DNA from 3 places in the Lysinibacillus sp. UGB7 genome. Region 2 is predicted to be linked to each of the others. Evidence: riboswitches for the same ligand, from Rfam matches in the RefSeq annotation. Region 2 holds a riboswitch; each other region holds the start of a gene.
The links. Region 2 has a riboswitch for cobalamin ahead of ACOMCU_RS10905 (helical backbone metal receptor). Riboswitches for the same ligand answer to the same signal wherever they lie in the genome.
Positions count from the first base shown of each region.

Region 1: another riboswitch for cobalamin. It lies ahead of metE (5-methyltetrahydropteroyltriglutamate--homocysteine S-methyltransferase); the one in region 2 lies ahead of ACOMCU_RS10905 (helical backbone metal receptor).
Region 3: another riboswitch for cobalamin. It lies ahead of ACOMCU_RS09010 (hypothetical protein); the one in region 2 lies ahead of ACOMCU_RS10905 (helical backbone metal receptor).

Region 1 covers NZ_JBMGUV010000038.1:3,693-6,979, forward strand. Annotated here, with positions in the region: gene metE (5-methyltetrahydropteroyltriglutamate--homocysteine S-methyltransferase) at 1-1,193, opposite strand, end outside; cobalamin riboswitch at 1,375-1,552, opposite strand; gene ACOMCU_RS23645 (VOC family protein) at 1,818-2,180, shown strand; gene ACOMCU_RS23650 (C40 family peptidase) at 2,741-3,287, shown strand, end outside.
Region 2 covers NZ_JBMGUV010000010.1:12,210-15,496, reverse strand. Annotated here, with positions in the region: gene ACOMCU_RS10915 (adenosylcobinamide amidohydrolase) at 1-53, opposite strand, end outside; gene ACOMCU_RS10910 (FecCD family ABC transporter permease) at 50-1,051, opposite strand; gene ACOMCU_RS10905 (helical backbone metal receptor) at 1,048-2,010, opposite strand; cobalamin riboswitch at 2,244-2,428, opposite strand; gene ACOMCU_RS10900 (acyl-CoA dehydrogenase family protein) at 2,516-3,287, opposite strand, start outside.
Region 3 covers NZ_JBMGUV010000007.1:182,104-185,390, forward strand. Annotated here, with positions in the region: gene ACOMCU_RS09000 (SCO family protein) at 1-497, shown strand, start outside; gene ACOMCU_RS09005 (DUF1572 family protein) at 764-1,300, shown strand; cobalamin riboswitch at 1,427-1,629, shown strand; gene ACOMCU_RS09010 (hypothetical protein) at 2,019-2,444, shown strand; gene nikA (nickel ABC transporter substrate-binding protein) at 2,461-3,287, shown strand, end outside.

The DNA.
Region 1 (3,287 bases), on a different contig from region 2:
TGAATCGCACTATTATTACGTACTGGATGATTTTTTAAAGCTTCAATCGCCTTCATGCTCTCTGAAATTGTTTGATTCGTGGCATGATTTTTTTCCTTTAAATATTTTGTCACTTCCGTAATTTCTAGTAATTTCTCATCGGCAAAGGCAAGTGCATTTTTTACAACGGGTTCAAGCTTTGTCTCAAGTGCCGTAGTGATAGGCACATGCTGTAAGCTACAAGAGGACTGAATCCACAAATCCTTGACATGGCTCAGCTGTTCAATCGCCTTTACTGTTGTGCTAACCTCTGCTAAATTTGCCCGCCAAATATCCCGACCATTAATAACACCTACAGCTAAAACTTTATCCTGCGGGAAACCATATTGACGCAGTGCCTCCATATTATTATCGTAGCCATGTACAAAGTCTAAACCAATCCCTTTGACAGGAAGCGCTACTATATCTTCATATGCGGATAACGATTCAAAATAAGTTTGTAGCATAATATTTGCACCTGGTACAGATGCGGTTAATTGTGTATAAATTTCCTGAACGAGCATTATCTCAGCATCATCTAGTGTTGTGACAAGTGATGGTTCTTCTAATTGAATCCAATCGGCGCCAGCATCTATTAGCTCTTGGATAACCTGCGTATAAAGTGGTAGTAGTGCTAAAATAAATGAAGCCTCTGTAATTTTGTCATAGCCCTTTGTCAGCTTACAAAATGTATACGGCCCAATCAGCGTTGGCTTCGCTGTAATGCCAAACGCTTCTTTCGCTTCTAAGAAAGCAGCGAGAATTTTATTTTCTGTCAGCTGTAATGTTTGTCCCTCGAATTCAGGCACAATGTAATGATAGTTCGTATTAAACCATTTCGTCATTTCACACGCTACTGCGTGATCGTTACCACGAGCCGCACTGTAATAGGTTTGTAAATCTACTTCAGCCCCTTGCCAGTTAAAGCGTTTGGGTACTAAACCAAACATCATCGCGGTATCGAGCATCCTATCATAATAGGTGAAATCGCCTACGCTTACGATATCTAAGCCAGCACGAAGCTGCTTGTCGATTCGCCCTAAGCGAATTTCCTTTAATTTCTGTAAAAAGTTCTCCTCTGAAAGCTCATTTCTCCAAAATGCCTCTAATGTTTTTTTCCATTCGCGGTCTTCCCCAATATATGGGTAACCAATTGCTGTAGTTGTATATGTCATGTCTCTCTCTCCTTTTGTAAAATAAAAAAAGCCATTGTCCTATTCGGAAAATGGTTTATTGTAGGTCGAAATTAACTAGAACGAAACGATACGAAATTCATCCTAACATCGTACTATTTCTTTCGTTTTCGCACAGTGCCGATACGGTCACATCTCACCACCTATTTCCACGTAGGTTATTTGGTGTGTACTAGATATTGGCAGGTCTCCTGGCTTCTCATCCACACCTCACAGCCTTCCCAGTTCCCCAGTGGCATTTGTGATTTGCTCCGATTTACAGTTGCGGGACAGCGTCGGATTCTCACCGACTTCCCTTTTAAGCCAAACTTTCATTTGGCACCAATTCTTACACAATATTCAATTATGCTCTAACTATAGCATATATTTTTCAGAAAAGTAGAATTATTTCGGTAGTGGTGTTGTTCCTATCCATCAGTTCGGGAAGTCTATCCGTCAGTTTGGTGAGTCTATCCGTCTCTTCGAGTAGTCTATCCGTCACTTCGCTTGTTCTATCCGTCACTTCGAGTAGTTTATCCGCCACCCCGGTAAAATCAGCTTCTAAAAGAGGGATATTCGGAAGTTAGTAGAAGTAGGTATGGAAACTAAGACAAAGGGGGGATATAAATGATTATCGGATTACATCACGCACAAATAACGATTCCAAAAGGTACTGAGGAGGATGGTAAACATTTTTATTGCACCGTATTAGGTTTAAAAGAAATTGAAAAACCAGATTCACTTAAAGGACGTGGCGGATTCTGGTTACAAGTTGGCACTATAGAGGTGCATGTAGGAACAGAGGATGGATTTGATAGATTCACGACAAAAGCCCATATCGCCTACCAGGTTGAAGATCTGTCCTATTGGCAAAAATTATTGGTGGAACATCAAATCGACATAATTGATGCGGTTCCAATACCCAATTTTAAACGTTTTGAGTTTAGAGATCCTTTCGAGAATCGAGTAGAAATGATTCAAGCAATGTAAACCAATGATGTGATATCTAAAAAGCAGCCATCAATCATTGACGGCTGCTTCAATTGACATTATAAATTGCAGTACCTCAAATTGTTCTTCGATGCCCCGTCAGTTCGGCGAGTCTATCCGTCACTTCGAGTAGTTTATCCGTCACTTCGGCAATTTTATCCACCACTCTGCCCGTCCTATCCGTCACTTCACCCGTTTTATCCACCACTCCCTAAAACCATCTAATTTATGGGCTGTAATATATTTAAAGTAATCGACTTCAGGCACTATACAAGGCCGAGTTTCACTGACATGGAGCGATTTGCCTTGATAGACCAACTTGTAGGATTCACTAACAACATAGGCACCTATTTCAGCTAATAATACAGTAACTGAAACAATTGTAATGAAACTGTAAATTCCTACGATAAAGCCTTTTATATCAAGCTTTAAGGCCTAGTCAATGCTGCGCGTGGAAACATTTACCTAGAAGAACCGCTACTTTTTCATGCTACGATTATTCCAATCACTAGCCAACAGTATTATTCCAATCGCTAGTATTACAGGAGGTAACACACAGCATGAAAAAACAATTTTTAACAACTACATTAGCATTAACATTAGGTTTTAGCTCATTGGGCATGGTTCCAGCTACTATGCATCCAATAGAAGTAGAGGCCGCAACTACAAATGCACAAAAAAACGCACAAGCCGTTGCAACGAAAGCGGACCAACTAATTCAAACAGGGAAAAGCTTAATAGGAAAGGCTACATACAGCAATACAGAATACAAGCCTACATATCCTTACAAATTTTCTTGTGCTTCATTTTTAATGTACATTTTCGAGAAGAACGGTGTAGATCTAGGCACGTATAATGAAAATTATATGATTCAACAAGGGACATATGTTGCGAGAAATCAATTACAAAAAGGGGATCTACTATTCTTTAAGAGTAAAAAAACCGGAACAGACCCCGATCATGTAGGCATGTACATTGGTGACAATAAAATGATTCATATGGCTGATACCAAGCAAAATATCGTTATTTCTGATTTAAATAGCAAGCCGTATTATACAGAAAATTATGTATCTGCGCGTAGAGTCTTACCTACTCTACTGTCAGCTA
Region 2 (3,287 bases):
TTGACAATCGGTACGCTTTCATAGCCACCTGATAAATGTTCAACAATAATCATACGCGTACCCCCTTGCTTCTTCGTTGCTTATAGAAAATATACGAAAAAACAGGTGCGCCAATAAACGCAGTAATAACACCAATTGGCAACTCACGTGGCACGATAATCGTACGTGACACTAAATCACAAATAATAAGCAATGTAGCTCCATTTAAAAAAGATAATGGCAATAGATGACGGTGATCTGAACCCCAAATCATCCGTGTCATATGCGGTACCACTAAACCAACAAACCCAATTGTTCCAGAAACCGCAACCGCTGCTCCTGTCAGCATAGAGCCGCCAGCTAAAATCAAATATTTACTACGTTTCACATTAACCCCTAAATGCTTCGCGCGCTCTTCTCCATACAAAAGAACATTTAACTCTCTTCTTTGCGTCCAAAGCATCGTCGAGCCAATCACAACAAACGGTGCAATCATTTGCACATATGGCCATCCACGCATGGATACCGAACCAAGTAGCCAGCCGATAATTTGTCGTAACTCCTCACCAGTTAAAGCAATCATTAACGAAATAAGAGAACCTAAAAACGAACTAAAAATAACGCCCGTTAAAATGAGTGTTTCCATTTTTAGTGACCGGTCAACTAACCTAGCAAAGCTCATAACAGCTACCATTGTTAACACCGCACCAATCATACTAAAAGTTGGCAATGTGTATAGGCCAACAACTGGAATAGAAATACCAAAAAACAACGTCATAACTGCCCCTACAGACGCTCCAGACGAAACACCCAATGTATATGGATCTGCTAGAGGATTTTTCAATAAACCTTGAAATGCTGCCCCTGCAATCGCAAGGGACGCCCCTACAAGTCCTGCCAACATGACACGTGGCATGCGAATTTTCCACAAAATATTGGCAGCTGTTTCATTTGCCGCCTTATTCCACAATACTTCTAGTGGAATGTGAACCGAGCCTATCGATACGCCACACCAAATGCTAATGATTAGAAGCGTAATCGCTGTGACATAGGCAAAAATTATTCTACTCACTCGAAAGCCTCTGGGTAGATGGCTTTAGCTAATTCTTCAAGACCATCAGCTAAACGTGGACCCTGACGACTTGTCATATTTTCATCTACTTGCACAATCGCATTATTTTTCACGGCAGTAATTGTATCAAATCCAGCACGTTGGGGAATTTTCGTTAAAATATCTGGTACATAATTATATGTCACCACAATGACATCTGGATTTTTTGCAATGATTTGTTCAGCATCAATTTTGTACCAGTCACTCGTATCAGCCGCTATATTTTCTGCATGGATCATGTCTAGCATTTCCTGCATAAATGTATTCTTACCAGGTGTATAAATTTCTGGTTCATCAGATGTCTCTACAAAGACTTTCTTTGACTCCACGTCCTTCAATTTCGCTTGCACTTCTTCAGTTTTTGTTTTCATATTTGCTATCATTTTTTCAGCTTCTGATGATTTCCCAGTTGCACGCCCTAATTGCTCAATTGTGGTATATGTCTCATTAAAGTTATCTGCGTTTGCTACAACATATACCTTGACATCAGCTGCTTCTAGTTGCTCTATTGCACCTTTTAGAGACGCAATCCCTGACTCATGCGCAAAAACGATATCTGGTGAAAGTGCAATAATTTGTTCAATATTAAACTCCGTACTGCCTACTTTCTCTTTGTCAGCCGCCTCTGCTGGAAAATCATCATAATCATTGACACCAACAATTTCATCATTTAAACCAAGTCCAAATAAAATTTCCGTATTACTTGGTATCAGCGATATAATTCTCTCTGGTGGTGCTTCTAGTGTAATATCATTACCAGTAACATCTGTCATCGTAAGCGGGAATGTTGCTTCTTCTACTTGCGGGGTTGCCTGTTGCTCTGATGCAGGATTGTCGTTTTTCGTGTCCTTGCTATTACATGCCGCAAGTAAGCCCATTGCTAGAAATGCTGACAATCCTATTTTCCAATACTTTTTCACTGTAAATCCTCCCTAATTAACCTGTCTGTGCGCATATTTTATCGCTCTGTTTTTTTGATTTATCGATAAACTTTTGCATTTTATCGCCCCACTTTGAGAATTTATCGCCCACAATCTTTAATTTATCGAAACAACCTTATAAAACTGAAAACACCCCTCATCACAAAAGATGAGGGGCGTGTTTGCACATAAATACATACGCAAAATTCCACCACCCTATCCTCGTAGGCTGTATCGTGTTGCTCTATAAAGGCAGGTCTCCTGGCTCGTGTGCTATTCGTTTTTTCATGCCTTCCCGAAAGATGTTCAGTGGCGTAGATTGAAAAAACTCACACTTACAGTGGCGGGACCGCGTCGGAATTACACCGATTTCCCTTTTCACTTTACTTAGTAAAGAACCTTTATAATATTCAGTTGTTTTCATTATACATGAAAATAGAATGATATAACGATAAACCTTACACAGATAAAGCCGTCTCAATGACTTTGAGACGGCTCACTATAGCTAGATGATTTCCGCAAAATACTGCACAGTTTTCATAGGGGCACCGATTTCACGCAATGCCCATGTGTCCTCTAAATAGATGTCTGCGAGCATTTCATATTTGCCACCAAATTTTTCTGCCCATTCTACTGCTACGACGCTTTCATATAAATGTGCCATTTTCTCTGCCACTTTTTTTGCCTCAAATGTTTTCATTGCTGTATCTAAGTGGCTGAAGGTTTGTAATGTCACTACTAACTTTTCAAGTTGCTCAGCTACAATTTGAAGCAATGGACTAGCAGTTAACTTCGCCAATCGCTCTTGCATGGCTTGAACAAACAATTCATGTGCCTGAAACTTATCCACTAAGCGAATAAGCTCTAATGCTAAAATATTGGCTGTCCCTTCCCACACTGTGAGTACTTGCGCATCTCTCAGTAAACGAGGCGTTACAAAATCTTCAATATAGCCATTTCCACCATGTAGTTCAATCGCTTCACTTGCATAATGCACGGCTTGCTCAGCTGTTTCTTTTTTCATGATTGCGATGTTCAAACGATTCATAATAATGTCCTGCTCATTGCCCTGACCACTTGTTACCTTATCGTACAATTGAATGACATCAAAGACAGTTGCAACCTCTACATGTAACTTTGCTGCAAATTTCCCTAATGTATCTTTAATCATAGGATATTGTGTTAACGGCTGCCCGAATGCATGGCGATTTGTTACATAATGCTTCGCTTCTAAATACCCTCGGCGCATAATACCAATCGAGGCAACAGCATTGCAA
Region 3 (3,287 bases), on a different contig from region 2:
TTGATCATGTCAATCAGCGTGGAGAAAAGGTCTCTTTAGAAAGCTTGAAAGGGAAACCATGGTTAGGTATGTATGTTTTCACAAATTGCACTTCAATTTGCCCGCCAATGTCGTTTAATATGACACAGGTACAAGAAAAGCTGAAAGAAAAAGGTGTAGAAGATTATAATATAGTTGCTTTTTCAATTGACCCAGAAGTGGATACGCCCGAAGTATTAGCAGATTATTTAGCACATTATAATGTGCCAGATGAGTCGAAATGGAATCTTCTTACAGGTTATGCACAGTCATATATTGAGCAATTTGCCCAAAAATCAACGAAAATATGGGTGAAGGATGATCCGAACAGCGACCAAGTTATCCATGGATCTCAATTTTTCTTAGTGGATAAAGATGGCGTTCTCGTGAAAATGTATAACGGTTATTCTGAGGATGAAGATGTACCAATCGATACAATCGCTGGGGATATCGAAACATATATTGAAGAAAACTTATAACAGAAAGCTAGTGCTATTGTAAAGTAGCACTAGCTTTTTTTGTACGCGCTAAAGGAAATTTAGTGTTTCGTGGATAATCTGATGACTTCCGCGTGGTATTCGTTGTCGAAAGTGACCTATAAAAATGAGTAACTGGAAAAGGTGTTCCGCTAAAAGGTTGAGTGGGAAATTTTCCTGAAATCGCATTCTGCTTCATTCGTCCTTCGTTTATAATTGTAGAGGTAAGAGCAACGTTACAGTTTAAGGCGAAGGGGAGATGTTGTTGTATGACTATGGGTGAAACATATTTAAAAGTTGTACTCGAAAGATTTACACGTGTCAAAGTGGATGGCGATAAAACACTCGCACAATTAAACAATGAGCAATTGCATTGGGCTTTTAATGAAGATTCGAATAGCATTGCCGTCATTGTCAAACATGTTAGTGGGAATATGATTTCCAGATGGACGGATTTTTTAACAACGGATGGTGAGAAAACTACAAGGAATCGTGATGATGAATTTAATGATAGTTTGGACTCAAAAGAAGTGATATTAGCGACGTGGGAAAAAGGCTGGCAAGTGTTTCTGGATGCACTACAGGGGGTAACAGAAGCTGATTTATTAAGGTCAGTGACGATTAGAGGACAGCAACATACGGTCATAGATGCCATTGAAAGACAAATGGCACATTACGCTTCACATGTTGGTCAAATTGTCTATATTGCTAAGCAAATTAAGGGCGACGAATGGAAAACGTTAAGTATTCCACGAGGACAATCTCAAGCTTTCACAGATGCGATGTTGAAAGAACATCAAAAATAGCAAGGAGCCGCCTCACGGGAGTGTTGGCGGCTTTTTTCAAAAATAATAATCAAAACTTCAAAACTTTATTATATTCAGAAAATAAAATTGACGACGGAAATTGAGCATGTTATGTTTATTACTAATTTAATATCTAACATTACAAGTTTGTGTGAAGAATATCCACATGATTAAAAGGAAAATGGGTGTAAATCCCATGCTGTCCCGCAGCTGTAAATGAGGAGTTTAGTTTCAAGTATTACTGAGTATGCTTTTATAATGTACTTGGGAAGGTGAAGCAAGATGACGATTCATAAGCCAGTATGCCTGCTTGTAATAAGATTCATTGGAGATCTACGAAAGATAGGGAGATGGATGGAGAGCCTTTTTATAGCGAGTTTTTCTGTCCTTATTCTACTGGAATAAGGTTTTTTTTATGCCTTTTTCTATCTGGAGATAATGTATTCTTGAAGGTGGTGTAAATGAAGGAAAACCAATTATATGATGTTTGGTGGAAGGAGCCAAATGGCGGCGAAGCAACAATGGAAGAAGAGCATGGGCTTTGACATTGGGAAAAAGTACTGGAGATGATACTTGAGAGCGACTTAACGAACAAGTCGATATTAGATTTTGGCTGTAATCAAGGGGGAGTTTTAAGATATTTGTATCGGGAACGACCTTTTGCTCAAGTGATTTAGCGATCGATTCCATAGCTGTTGCCAATGCTCGTAAAGCCGATTTGCCCCTTAGCTATTTTGCTACAACGAGTATTGCACAATTCTCACAAAAATTTAATATTGCCACCAGCATATCCGTTATTTATTTAATAAGCGATTTAGCAGCACATGCAAAAGAAATAAAAGCAGCCTTAAAGCCAGAGGGTGTCTATATTGCAACATTTTCAGACTATCGGAACAATCCGAGTATGAAAAATATTGAGAAAATCATTCGTCAATTTGGCACGACTAAAATGAATTTACATATGTTAGATGACATCGCATCCGCATTTTTTGCCGAAGGGTTTGATGTGGAAGTAAGGCGCATGTTACCAAGCGGGTATATCCCACTCGATAAAAATGAGCGATGGTTTTTAACAACAGAGGATCGGCTACATTTCGAATATGAAGAAGCTTTTATGTTTCGCATGGTAGCACCAAGAAAATAGATTGGGAGCAATGATTATGAGTATAAAAAAGAATATATACCCATTGATGTTAGCGCTGATTATGATCGTATTAGTAGGCTGTTCTAGTGCTAATGATAGTGATGGGAAAACACAAAATGCCACAAAAAATGATGACAAGATGTTGACCATCGGATGGCCTTTAGATATAGGGCCATTAAATCCACATACTTATTTACCGAACCAAATGACTGCGCAGGTAATGGTCTATGAATCATTAGTGGAATATAACGATGATGGGACAGTCTCTCCAAAATTAGCGGAAAGCTGGGATATTTCAGAAGATAAAACAGCGTATGTATTTCATCTAAGAAAAGATGTAAAATATTCAGATGGAACTGCATTTAATGCTGATAATGTGATTCGCAATTTTGATGCTGTTTTAGCAAATCGAGACATGCATTCTTGGATGGGGATGGTCAACCACATTAAAGAAGTTGTCAAAGAGGATGATTTTACAGTCCGTCTACAGTTAGATGAACCCTATTATCCAGTGTTAAATGAATTGGCCTTTGTTCGTCCGTTCCGTTTTTTAGGGGATAATGGATTTCCAAAAAAGGACGCTACATATGAAAGCATACAAGCACCTGTTGGAACAGGTCCATGGGTGTTAACAGATTATAAAAAGGATGAATATGCGCTTTTTAGTCGCAACGAAAATTATTGGGGTGAAAAGCCGTTGGTAGATCAAGTGAAGGTGAAAATTATTCCTGATTCTGAATCTATCTCACTTGCCTTTGAAAATGAAGAATTAGACTTAATCTATGGTCGCGGTATTATTAGTTTAGATAACTATTCTTTCTTGAAAGATAGCGGCAAATATAA